One region of the Aquamicrobium sp. genome, then DNA from elsewhere that is predicted to be linked to it. Evidence: predicted binding sites of a transcription regulator. Region 1 holds the regulator's gene; each other region holds the start of a gene.
What was found. The regulator LexA, encoded in region 1, represses DNA repair genes until DNA is damaged. The targets are predictions, from matches to a motif close to TGTTCNNNNTGTGTTCNG.
Positions count from the first base shown of each region.

Region 2: a site for LexA is predicted at 1,825-1,842, ahead of uvrA (excinuclease ABC subunit UvrA). Genes of this name have one in related genera too.
Region 3: a site for LexA is predicted at 1,015-1,032, ahead of M9945_RS09125 (cytoplasmic protein). Genes of this name have one in related genera too.
Region 4: a site for LexA is predicted at 1,902-1,919, ahead of M9945_RS05890 (DNA recombination protein RmuC). Genes of this name have one in related genera too.

Region 1 is NZ_JAMLIE010000002.1:224,060-227,264, reverse strand. It holds gene M9945_RS13650 (Lrp/AsnC ligand binding domain-containing protein) at 1-187, shown strand, start outside; gene M9945_RS13645 (hypothetical protein) at 444-743, shown strand; gene lexA (transcriptional repressor LexA) at 835-1,551, shown strand; partial or broken gene M9945_RS13635 (glutamate--cysteine ligase) at 1,859-3,205, opposite strand, start outside.
Region 2 is NZ_JAMLIE010000007.1:33,493-36,697, reverse strand. It holds gene uvrA (excinuclease ABC subunit UvrA) at 1-1,680, opposite strand, end outside; gene M9945_RS22130 (hypothetical protein) at 1,946-2,428, opposite strand; gene M9945_RS22125 (outer membrane protein) at 2,425-3,087, opposite strand.
Region 3 is NZ_JAMLIE010000001.1:1,833,841-1,837,045, reverse strand. It holds gene M9945_RS09135 (DUF6456 domain-containing protein) at 1-425, opposite strand, end outside; gene M9945_RS09130 (helix-turn-helix domain-containing protein) at 430-960, opposite strand; gene M9945_RS09125 (cytoplasmic protein) at 1,170-1,463, shown strand; tRNA gene M9945_RS09120 (tRNA-Pro) at 1,518-1,594, opposite strand; gene betB (betaine-aldehyde dehydrogenase) at 1,669-3,135, opposite strand; gene M9945_RS09110 (hypothetical protein) at 3,159-3,205, opposite strand, start outside.
Region 4 is NZ_JAMLIE010000001.1:1,200,758-1,203,962, forward strand. It holds gene truA (tRNA pseudouridine(38-40) synthase TruA) at 1-345, opposite strand, end outside; gene fmt (methionyl-tRNA formyltransferase) at 363-1,298, opposite strand; gene def (peptide deformylase) at 1,309-1,839, opposite strand; gene M9945_RS05890 (DNA recombination protein RmuC) at 1,953-3,205, shown strand, end outside.

The sequences.
Region 1 (3,205 bases):
CACAAATGCTATAGAATGTTATTCTATATCTGGAGAATGGGATTATTTAATAATATTTATTCTTGAAAATATAAATGAATTTCATGATTTTCTCATGAATAATATTCTTCAACATAAATCTGTATATAATTCATCATCTCATTTTGCACTAAAGAGAGTAAAATACTCAACATCCATCCCGGTATAATTTTTTTTAGCCCGCTCACGAACGTCCGCGAACCAGCAGCGTATAGTGGCTACAGCAGCCATCGACAAAGCAGCGGCAGGCTTTCCGCACGCAGACCGACACGACGATGAATTTCCGCCCCGATCCATTCGCCGACGATTGCGCCGATCACGACTGTCAAGGCAGATCAGATCCGCGATGGCGATCTTGGGCTCCATGCCGTTGCCCAGCAGCAGCACCAGGATCGGCCTTCGCGACCACCGGAATCGTGTTGATCATGACCGCGATCGGAAAGAATGCCTCCTCGACGCTCTGGCGGTACGCAAAGGCCGTTGGATTCTTCACGCCGGTCGACTTCATGCGGGGGTTACAGTCCGGCGAACTCGTCCACATACCGCTTCAGGAACCGGGGCTGCGGCAGAGCGAGGTCGGCCTGCTCATCCATCGCGAACGGCAGAACTGGCCTACCGTCCGGACGGTCGCGGCGCATCTGATAACCGAGTTCACGACGGTCGCCACCGAAATCCGCGAGATCGCTGCGGCTGCGGAACGACGCAAGGCCGCTACCGTCCGCTGACCGCCTTATCGTATAAGTCCTTGCAGAACACAAAAGGAACAGATATAGATTGTTCCTGTTTTGTTTAGGATCGATTCCCGAAAGGGCCGGGATGCTCACGCGCAAGCAACACGAACTGCTCCTCTTTATCCATCAGCGGCTGAAGGAGACCGGGATTCCCCCCTCCTTCGACGAGATGAAGGAGGCGCTCGACCTTGCGTCCAAGTCGGGCATCCACCGCCTGATCACGGCGCTGGAGGAGCGCGGCTTCATCCGCCGCCTGCCGAACCGCGCCCGCGCGCTCGAGGTCCTGCGCCTGCCCGATTCGATCGCCCCCGGCCTTAACGCGGCGAAGAAGTTCTCGCCCAGCGTCATACAGGGCAGCCTCGGCCGCGCCGCCGCGCCCGCGCCGCGGGCGCCCACCGGGAACGACAATGACGGCGCCGCGCTGGTCGGCATCCCAGTCATGGGCCGTATCGCCGCCGGCGTTCCCATCGCCGCGATCCAGAACCAGACCCATTCCATCGGCGTCTCGCCCGACATGCTCGGCAGCGGCGAGCACTACGCGCTCGAGGTCAAGGGCGATTCGATGATCGAGGCCGGCATTCTCGACGGCGACACCGTCATCATCCGCAACTGCCAGACGGCGAGCCCGGGCGAGATCGTCGTCGCCCTGGTCGACGACGAGGAAGCCACGCTGAAGCGGTTCCGCCGCAAGGGCGACACCATCGCGCTGGAAGCTGCCAACCCGGCCTACGAGACGCGCATCTTCGGCCCCGACCGGGTCAAGGTACAGGGCAAGCTGGTCGGTTTGATCCGCCGCTACTGACGCCTCGCGCCCGAAGTGGGGCGGATCCGAACGGCCCTGATGGGTTTGGACCGGGATACCCCCGATGTCTTCGGGCCGGCATAGAGGTGCAATCCTCCTTGTTTGCCCGGCCCTCGCCTTTCTTCCGTGAACGGAAAAGAGAACCGGCCGCATGTTCACGCCGTTCTGCCACGCTTGCGATTAGCGAAAGCGGGGATGAGAACCCTCTACTCCCCGTTTACGGGGAGAAGGTGCCCGAAGGGCGGATGAGGGGCGGCGCGAGGGTCGAAGATCGCCCTCCTGCGGAGCGGACAAGACGCGAAACGCTTCAGTACGCGTATTCGAGAAAAGCGGGTTCGATCGAGCCGCCCCAGCGCGTCCGGTAGGCGTTGAGCATTTCTTCGGCGCTGGTCGTGCCGCGCGCCACCACCTCGTCGAGCGGGGCAAGGAAGCCGGTCTCGTCGCTGCCTTCGCCGTTGGTGCGCGCCCGCGCCGCCAGCCCCCGGCGCGAGATCGCCAGCGCCTCGCGCGCGATCTCGCGCAGCGTCGCGTTGCGGAACGGCGTGGCGAGCGCCTGCGCCGGGACGGCATCACGCATCGCCACCACCTCGGCGAACGTCCAGTCCTTCGTCAGCGCCTCGGCCTCGTCGAGCGCGGCTGCGTCGTAGAGCAGCCCGACCCAGAACGCCGGCAGGGCGCAGATGCGCCGCCACGGCCCGCCGTCGGCGCCGCGCATCTCGAGGAATCGCTTGAGCCGCACGTCGGGAAACAGCGTCGAAAGGTGGTTGGCCCAGTCGCCCATGGTCGGCAGGCCGTCGCTCACCTCGCCCCGCAGCGCGCCGTTCATGAACTGGCGGAAGGTGACGTGAGTGGCATCGAAATAGCGCCCGTCGCGGATGATGAAGTACATCGGCACGTCGAGCGCCCATTCGACATAGTCGGCGAAGCCGAACCGGGGCGAGAAGCAGAATTCGAGAACGCCCGAGCGCTGGTTGTCGGTGTCGCGCCAGATGTCGCCGCGCCAGCTTGCAGGCCGTTCGGCCGCCCCTCGGTGAAGGGTGAGTTGGCGAACAGCGCCGTCGCCAGCGGCTGCAGCTTGAGCGACACCTGCATCTTGCGCCGCATGTCGGCTTCCGAGGAGAAGTCGAGATTCACCTGGATGGTGCAGGTGCGGTACATCATGTCCAGCCCCCGGCTGCCGACCTTCGGCATGTAGGCGGTCATGATGTCGTAGCGCGATTTCGGCATGCGCGGGGTCTCGGCAAGCGTCCATTTCGGGCTGCCGCCGAGGCCGAGGAAGCGGATGCCGAGCGGCTCGGCGACCTCGCGCAGCTGCGCGAGATGGGCGTTGCCCTCGCGGCAGGTCTGGTGCAGCGTCTCCACCGGCGCGCCGGACAGCTCGAACTGCCCGCCCGGCTCGAGGCTGATCGCCCCCTGCCCCGTCGGCTCCACGAGGCCGATGACGTTGCCGGCGTCGATGATCGGCTCCCAGCCGAGCAGGCCCTGCATGCCCTCAAGCAGCGCCCTGATGCCGTTCGGTCCCTCATAGGGAACCGGCCGGTTGCCGTCGACATAGAACGGGAACTTCTCGTGCTCGGTGCCGATGCGCCATGCGTCCTTCGGCTTGCAGCCGGCGGCGAGATAGGAGACGAGCTCGTCCACCCCTTCGATCGGG
Region 2 (3,205 bases), on a different contig from region 1:
GCCGAGGTCGCGCAGGTGCTTCAGCGTGTCGAGCAGGCGCGCATTGTCGCGCTGGTGCAGGCCGATGGACGGCTCGTCGAGCACGTAGAGCACGCCGGTGAGGCCGGAGCCGATCTGCGAGGCGAGGCGGATGCGCTGGCTTTCGCCGCCCGACAGCGTGCCCGAATTGCGCGACAGCGTCAGGTAATCGAGGCCGACATCGTTGAGGAAGCGCAGCCGCTCGCGGATTTCCTTCAGGATGCGCGTCGCGATCTCGTTCTGCTTGTCGGAAAGCTTCTCCGGCAGCTCGGTGAACCACCGATCCGCCTTGCGGATCGACATTTCCGTGACCTCGCCGATATGCAGGCCGCCGACCTTGACCGCCAGCGCCTCGGGCTTGAGGCGATAGCCGTTGCAGGCCGGGCAGGGCGTCGACGACATGAACCGCTCGATCTCCTCGCGCATCCACGCCGATTCCGTCTCCTTCCAGCGCCGCTCGAGGTTCGGGATCACGCCCTCGAAGGTCTTCGAGGTCTTGTAGGCGCGCACGCCGTCATCATAGGCGAACTCGATCCGGCGCTCGCCGGTGCCGTGGAGGATCGCGTTCTTCGCCTCGTCGGAAAGCTCGCGCCAGCGGTCGCCGACCTTGAAGCCGTAGACCTTGCCCAGCGCCTCCAGCGTCTGGAGGTAATAGGGCGAGGTCGACTTCGCCCACGGCGCCACCGCGCCTTCGCGCAAGCTGACATGCTCCTCCGGCACGACGAGGTCGGCGTCGATGGCGCGCTGGGTGCCGAGGCCGTCGCAGGCCGAGCAGGCGCCGAACGGGTTGTTGAACGAGAACAGCCGCGGCTCGATCTCGGGAATAGTGAAGCCCGAGACGGGACAGGCGAATTTCTCAGAGAAAAGAATGCGTTCGTGGGTTTCGTTCTTGGACTTGTTGACCGCGTCCTCGCCGGTCTGGCCTTCGGGCAGCGGCTTGTCGGCGAACTCGGCGACCGCGATGCCCTCGGCGAGCTTCAGCGCCGTTTCGAGCGAATCCGCCAGCCGCGAGGCGATGTCGCCGCGCACGACGAGGCGGTCGACCACCACGTCGATGTCGTGCTTGTACTTCTTGTCGAGCGCCGGCACGTCGGCGATCTCGTAGAAGACGCCGTCGACCTTGACGCGCTGAAAGCCCTTCTTCTGGAGCTCGGCGAGCTCCTTGCGGTATTCGCCCTTGCGCCCGCGCACGATCGGCGCGGTGATGTAGAGCCGCGTGCCTTCCTCCAGCGCCAGCACGCGGTCGACCATCTGGCTGACCGTCTGGCTCTCGATCGGCAGGCCGGTCGCCGGCGAATAGGGCACGCCCGCCCGCGCGAACAGCAGGCGCATATAGTCGTAGATTTCCGTCACCGTGCCGACGGTGGAGCGCGGGTTCTTCGAGGTCGTCTTCTGCTCGATGGAGATCGCCGGCGACAGCCCGTCGATCTGGTCGACGTCGGGCTTCTGCATCATTTCGAGAAACTGGCGCGCATAGGCCGACAGGCTCTCGACATAGCGGCGCTGGCCCTCGGCATAGATGGTGTCGAAGGCGAGCGACGACTTGCCGGAGCCGGACAGGCCGGTCATCACGATCAGCCGGTCGCGGGGCAGGTCGAGGTCGATGTTCTTGAGGTTGTGCTCGCGCGCGCCGCGAATGGAGATGAATTTGTGGTCCGCCATGACCTCTGTGCCGCCTTGGGATCGGGAAGCCGGGGCGAGAGCGCGCCAGGCAGGCTCCATATGGCGATTGCGCCTTGCCCCGTCCAGACGCCGCCGCGAAACCTTGCTCGCTTTTCGCGCTTTGCGCCGAAGATGGCAAGCGAAAAGAACAGAAAGCGAACATATTTTTGCCGCCAGCGGCGGCCGGCATCGGCCCTTGGGAGGCAGAAGGCATCACGATTTGTTGCAGCCGCCGGTCCGGCGGTTGACCCCGCGGCCCGCTGCGCTAGACTTCTTTGCGTGCCGGATGCAGCTCGCCGCCGCCGTTGTCCTCGATGCCGAACGGCGTCGGAAACGGCAGGCCGCTCGAGCGCGACGGCGCGATGGCGAAACCGGAAAGAGGAGGGAGCCATGACTCCACCGGACCAGTCGAAGAGGTTCCACCAGGACGTGGAACCGCGGCGATAGAAGCGGCATCGACGCGTCCCCGACGCGCGATGAGGCCTTCGCCGTTTCCCCTTACAATCTGACGATCGGTCGGATCATCGGGCGGCGACCCGAGACGCATCCGAAAATGAAGCCGGCTTCGTTCCGGCGCAAGGCAAGGCCGGGTGACGACCGGCAGGACGCCGAAAAAAGAAAGCCCCGTGCGCCGGAACGGCCACGGGGCATTTTCGTCGATGCGGCCGTCTTCGCTTCTTATGGGAAGCCGTGCCGCATGAAAGGGCGGAAGCGGAGATTTCTCGCCGCTCGCCGCCCGCCGCATCACCAGTGGAAGTTGACGCCAACCTTGAACGTGTGGACCCGGGTCCGCGCGCTGACCTCAAGGCCGCTATCGACCGTATAGGTACTGCGGCCGAGATCGTAATAGAGATATTCCCCCTTCGCGGACCACGCGTCGGAAAAGGCCATTTCCGCGCCCGCGCCGGCTGTCCAGCCCACCCGGGTCTTGCGCTCGCCGGCTGTTACGCCGCCCAACTCCGTCTCGATCCGCACGCTGCCAAGCCCGAGGCCTGCGGTGCCGTACAGCAGCACATTGTCGAACGCGTAGCCCGCGCGGCCACGCACCGAACCGAGCCAGCCTATGTCCGAGTTGCAGGAGTAAGTGGGAGACGGGCAAGGCGTATCGCCGTCGATATCGGCGTAGGAGAGATCGGCCTCGCCGCCGAAGACCCAGGCGCCGTTCTGGACGTTATAACCGGCCTGGACGCCACCGAAAGCGCCGCTGCCGCTATGGCTGGCGGCGCCGCCAACCACGTACTGCCAGCCGATCCGGCTGCCGGCGCCGCCGCCATGAAGGCCGACATAGAAGCCGGTCCAGTCGAAAACCGTCGGCGCGGTGGTATCCACGAACTGATCCGCGGCGCTGGCAGGGGTGGCGATCATCAGTGCCGCCGCTGCGGCACTTGCAAGAAAGTAGCTGCGCATTTTGGGGGCTCCCGCTCACTGTATTGGCGCAGCATCATCCCGCGCGCCGCCGGCGACAACGGATTCTTGAGTGTCGCGCCGTCCTCCTTCTCCGATCTGCGACAAACTGTCACATAGG
Region 3 (3,205 bases), on a different contig from region 1:
CCGGCGCGGAACTCGCGCGCGTCGATGAACGGCTTGCCGTCCTTGCCCTTGCGCCTATGCAGGAGCCCCAGCGGCGATTCCGACCAGTTGACGGTGACGGTGTCGTAGCCATCGCGGGTCTCGATAACGGTGTGTCCCGGCTCGCGGGGTGCGGCCAGCAACGGCTCGCTTCGCTCGACGGCACCATGGTGCAGCGCCGCCCGGCCCGCCGCCGCCAGGGCCAGCGCCTGCCCGTGCCGCGCCGCCATGCCGCGCTCTTCCAGCGCGGCGAGCAGAGCCGCATCGACCGCCATCGTCCCCTTCTCGCCGCGCTCGAGCAGCCACAGCCCCGGCGCGGCCGCCGGCCTCAGGCGCGCCTCGCCCCCGGCGAGGAAACGCAACACGCGCACGCCGGCGCGGCCTGGCTCTGTCACCCTGTCCGTCATGCCGTCAGTCCTGCGCGCGCTTGCCGAAGGCCACCGCGATGACCTGCTCGACCCGCGCGACGATGTCGTCGAACTCCTCATCCTCGCGCAGATCCTCGATCTGGTGGCAGGCGTGGAGCACGGTGGTGCGGTCGCGGCCGAATCCCAGCCCGACCTCGCCCATGGTGAAGCCGAGCCGCACATGCGCCGCATACATGGCGATCTGGCGCACCCTGCTCACCGCGAGCGTCGAGCGGCGGGGGCTGCGCAAATCCTTGCCCGACACGTTGAACAATATGGCGGCGATGTCGATGACGCCCTCGCAGGCGGCGAGAACATGGTCGCGCGCTGCGTCGGGCGACGCCGCCGCGGCGGCCGGCACAGCCCGCGGACGGGATTTCCCCACGCCGCCGGACCGGCCCGAGCCGGAATCCGCCCGGCCGTCGGTTCCATTCCCGCCTTTTTCGGCGTCGGCGCGAAGCTGCCCGTCACGCCGGGCCGGGTCCTTCTCCTCGCCGGATCGGGCTCCCCGCCATTTCACCTTCGCTGCACGCACCTGCGCCCCCGTTATTCATAGGAATATCTTCTTATATCAGGGATGCCGTTGAAAGTGAACAAATAGAGAACTGATTACTCGGGAGAATTTCCCTTCCTGTTGATTCCGCGTCTGTTTTCCCCACCGTCCCCATCGCGCCCGCCAGGCTTTGTCCACGCCCGCCCGCCAGCCCGGAAGATTGCCGGGCACTTTCCGCAGCGGAGCATTCGATGGCTGGACTTGATGACGAAACGCGCGCCTTCTCGGCGCGGAAGCGGCGCGAGACGGAGGAGGCGCGGCAGGCCGTCGCCTTCTTCCTCGCCTGCGGCGTCGACCTCGCGGAAGCGCTCGCCGCCGCGCCGCAGGAGAAGGACCGCCTGCGCCGCCGGCTCGCCCGCCTCGTCGAGCGCGAGCGCCTGCGCGGCCTCAGGCGGCACTGGAGCTACGACCTGAACCGCCACATCGCCCTGATGCAGGCCCTGAAGCGGCTTCGCGCGCAGCCGGGTTGCGCCCGCATTGCATGAGCAGGAGCCGGCAAGGCGATGGATTTTCAGGGTTTTCGGGATTTTATAAAATGTTGGTCGGAGTGAGAGGATTCGAACCTCCGACCCCCTCGTCCCGAACGAGGTGCGCTACCAGGCTGCGCTACACTCCGCGACCGACAGGGCGGGCTTATAGCGCCCGCATGCCCTGCCCGCAAGTGTCGAAGACGACGAAAAGCGATAAAGATCAGTAGGGGCTGTCGACGTCGCCCGTCTCGACATAGACCGACTTCAACTGGGAATAATGCGCCAGAGCGGCGAGCGAATTTTCCCGTCCGACGCCCGACTGCCGGAAGCCGCCGAAGGGAAGCTCGACGGGCGCCAGATTGTAGTGGTTGATCCAGCAGCTTCCCGCTTTCAGCTCCGCGATCACCCGGTGGGCGCGCGGCAGGTTGAGCGTGAACACCCCGGCCGACAGGCCGAACTCGGTGTCGTTGGCGCGCTCGATCGCCTCGCCCTCCTCGCGGAAGGTGAGGACGCTCATCACCGGGCCGAAGATTTCCTCGCGGGCGATGCGCATGTCGTCGCGCACCCCGGTGAAGATGGTCGGCTCGATGAAGAACCCGCCCTCGAAGCCCTGCAGCTGCGGCTCGCCGCCGCCATGGTGGAGCCGCGCCCCCTCCTCCTGGCCGATGGCGATATAGCTTCTCACCTTGTCGAGCTGCGCCCGGTTGATCAGCGGTCCCATCTGGGTCGCCGGGTCGAGCGGATCGCCGATCCTGATCCTCGCCGTGCGTTCGGTCAGCCGTTCGAGGAAGCGGTCATAAATACCTTCCTGCACGAAGACGCGGGTGCCGTTCGAGCAGACCTGCCCGGTCGAATAGAAATTGGCCAGCATCGCCCCGCCGACGGCGTTCTCGACATCGGCGTCGTCGAAGACGATCAGCGGCGACTTGCCGCCGAGCTCCATCGTCGCGTGCTTCATCCGCGCGCCGGCCTCGGCCAGCACCTTGCGGCCCGTCGGCACCGAGCCGGTCAGCGACACCTTGGCGACCTCGGGGTGCGTGACGAGCGCCGATCCGACCTCGCCGAAACCCTGCACCACGTTGAACAGGCCGTCCGGCAGCCCGGCCTCGGTGTAGATCTCGGCCAGCGCCAGCGCCGAGAGCGGCGTGTTCTCCGACGGCTTGAACACCATGGCGTTGCCCATGGCGAGCGCCGGGGCCGATTTCCAGCCCACGCCCTGGATCGGATAGTTCCAGGCGCCGATGCCGACGCACACGCCGAGCGGCTCGCGCCTTGTATAGGCGAACGGCCCGCCGCCGAAATCGACATAGTCGCCGTGGAAGGCGGCGACCGCGCCGCCGAAGAACTCCAGCGCCTCGGCGGCGCTGGCCGGGTCGGCGACCTCGGTTTCCTGCACCGGCTTGCCGGTGTCCAGCGTCTCCAGCCGGGCGAGCTCGTCGTTGCGGGCGCGCAGGATGTCGGCGGCGCGGCGCAGGATGCGGCCGCGCTCGGCCGGGCGCACGCGCGCCCACTCGTCCTGCGCGGCGCGCGCGGCCTCCACCGCCAGCTCGACGATGTTGGGCGTGGCGGCATGAAGCCTGGCGATCGCCTCGCCGGTGGCCGGGTAGATGACCTCCAGCGGCCGGCCCTGCTCGTCATCGACGTACCGGCCGTTGATGTAGTGCGATGCCTTTGGCTGGGCTTTCATGCCGCGTCTCCTTGCCGGGGGTCTCAGTTCTCCTGGATCGAGATGCCGGATTCGTTGAGCCTGATCTCGA
Region 4 (3,205 bases), on a different contig from region 1:
ATAGAGATAGTGCCGCGCCCTGGCCGAGAAGCGGGCGTCGAACTCCTCGCCGACCGCGGAGACGGCAAGCGCCGCCACATGCTCGCCGGCAAGGCCAAGATGCGCGTTGAGCGCGCCCTGCACCTTGTCCGCCTGCCAATCGCGGGAAAGGTCGACATGCGCGACCTGCCCCGTGGCGTGGACCCCGGCGTCGGTGCGGCCCGCGCCGCGGATCGTCACCGCCTCGCCGGTGAAGGCGAGGAGCGCCTTCTCGATCGCCTCCTGCACCGTGGGCAGGTCGGCCTGCCGCTGCCAGCCGGCATAGAAGCGGCCGTCATATTCGATGTCGAGGCGATAGCGCGGCATGGCTCAGGACGCGGTGGTCACGACAGGAAATCCCCCTTGCCCAGCTTGGCGCCGTGCAGGAAATCCGTGGCGTTCATCGCCCTGCCGCCGGCGCGCTGCACTTCGATGAGCCGCACCGCGCCCTCGCCGCAGGCGACGGTCAGCGCGTCGTCGAGGATTTCGCCTAGCCGGCCGCTGCCCGCCGCCAGCGTCGAGCGCAGGAGCTTCACGCGCTCCACCTTGCCGCCCGCCTCCATCTCGCACCACGCGCCGGGGAAGGGCGAGAGGCCGCGAATCCGGTTGTGGACTTCGCTTGCCGGTATCGACCAGTCGATGCGCGTCTCTTCCTTGGAGATTTTTTTCGCGTAGGTCGCGCCGTCTTGCGGTTGGGGCGTCAGCGTCAGCTCGCCTTTCTCCAGCGCCGCCAGCGTGCGCACCATCAGCGCCGCGCCCGTCGTCATCAGCGCGTCGTGCAACTCGCCTGCCGTCATGTCGGGGCCGATGGCAACGCGGCTCGTCAGCGCCACCGGGCCGGTGTCCAGCCCCTCGTCCATCTTCATCGCCATCATGCCGGTCTCGGCGTCACCTTCGATGATCGCGCGCTGGATCGGCGCGGCCCCGCGCCAGCGCGGCAGCAGCGAGGCGTGGCCGTTATAGGCCCCGAGCCGCGTCCCTTCGAGGATGGCTTTCGGCAGCAAAAGGCCGTAGGCGACGACGACCGCGACATCGGCGGCAAGCGCGCGGAACGCCTCCTGCTCCTCCGCCCCCTTCAGCGAGCGCGGCGTGCGCACCTCGATGCCGAGCTCTTCGGCGGCCAGGTGGACGGGCGATTTCGTCAGCTCCAGCCCGCGCCGCCCGGCCGGGCGCGGCGGCTGAGAATAGACAGCGGCGATGTCGTGGCCAGCCCCGGCCAATGCCCGCAACGTCGCCGCCGAAAACTCCGGCGTGCCCATGAAGACGACGCGCAGCGTCATCGCCGAGGCCCTAGACCGCGAGCCGGCTGGGCGCGGGCTTGTCCCTGGCGAGCTTCCTGAACTTGCGCACGACCATGTCGCGCTTGAGCTTGGAGATGTGGTCGATGAACAGCACGCCGTTCAGATGGTCGATTTCGTGCTGGAGGCAGGTCGCCATCAGCCCGTCGGCCTGAAGCGTCCGCTCCTTGCCGTCGCGGTCGAGATAGGCGACCGTCACCGTCGCCGGCCGCTCGACCTCGGCGTAATAGTCCGGGATCGACAGGCAGCCTTCCTCGTAGACGGACGGCTCGTCGCCATGCGCCACGATCTGCGGGTTGATCACGACATGCGGCGCCTTCGGCTGGTCGTCCTTGGCGAGGTCGATGACCAGAAGCCGCAGCGGCACGCCGATCTGGATCGCCGCGAGGCCGATGCCCGGCGCGTCGTACATCGTCTCCAGCATGTCGTCGGCGAGCAGGCGCAACGCGTCGTCGACGCGCTCGACGGGTTTGGAAACCTGGCGCAGGACGGGATCGGGAAGGATGACGAGAGGCCGTATCATGGCCCGTCAGGTAATCGCGCGCTTGCCACGCGTCAACGGCTTTCAGGACGTGCCCGCGGATTTGTTCACTCTTTGATCTTATGTGCGGCGTTCGAATCGTCTATCCTGCCGCGATGGACGATCTTTCCTCGCTGTTTTCGATGCCGGTCGCGCAGCTCGGCGCGAGCGTGATCACGCTCGGCCACGCGCTGGCGGCTGCCGGCGCGCTGGTGGTTATCCTCGTGCTCGCCCTTTCCTTCGGCCTGTGGCGCGCCGGCAAGGCGCGGGCTGAGGCCGCGGTCGAGGCGGCGGAGCGGGCGCGCGAGGCCGAGGAGCGCATGACGGGAATCGCCCGCGCGCAGGCCGAGATGCAGGGGCGCATGGGCGCGCTGGCCGAGGTGTTCGGCAGCCGGCAGGCCGAGCTGACGAAAGCCATCGGCGAACGGCTCGACGGCATGACCTCGCGCCTCGGCCAGTCGCTGACCGAGCAGACGCGCTCGACCCACGAGAACCTTGCCAAGCTTCAGGAACGGCTCGCCGTCATCGACACGGCGCAGACCAACATCCAGTCGCTCGCCGGGCAGGTGGTGCAACTCCAGCAGATCCTGTCCAACAAGCAGACGCGCGGCGCGTTCGGCCAGAGCCGCATGGAGGCCATCATCGCCGACGGCCTGCCCAAGGGCGCCTACGAATTCCAGGCGACGCTCTCCAACGGCAACCGGCCCGACTGTCTCGTCAGGATGCCGAACGGCGCGCCCGACCTCGTCATCGACGCCAAGTTCCCGCTCGAATCGTGGAACGCGATCCGCGCCGCCGCCGAGGCCGAGAACCCAGACGCCCACCGCTTTGCCACGCAGGCGTTCCGCCGCGACGTCGAGGTGCATATCAAGGCGATCGCCGACAAATACCTGATTCAAGGCGAGACGCAGGACACCGCCTTCCTGTTCGTGCCGTCGGAATCGATCTTCGCCGGCATCCACGAGGATTTCGAGGGGCTGGTGCAGAAGGCGCACCGCGCCCGCATCGTCATCGTCTCGCCCTCGCTGCTGATGCTGTCCATTCAGGTGATCCAGGCGGTGCTGAAGGATGCGCGCATGCGCGAGCAGGCGCACCTGATCCAGCACGAGGTGGTGCGGCTGATGGAGGATGTCGGCCGGCTCGACGACCGCGTGCGCAAGCTGCAGGGGCATTTCTCGCAGGCGACCCGCGACATCGACATGATCCTGACCTCGACCGACAAGGTGACCAAGCGCGGCGCGCGCATCGAGGCGCTGGAGCTCGGCGCAAGCGAGGGCGCAGAGCCGCAGGGCGCGGCCGCCGACGCCAACGGCGACGAGGCCGCCCGCCGCGTTGCCGCCGCGCCGGCCGGTCGCCTGCGGCTGCATGT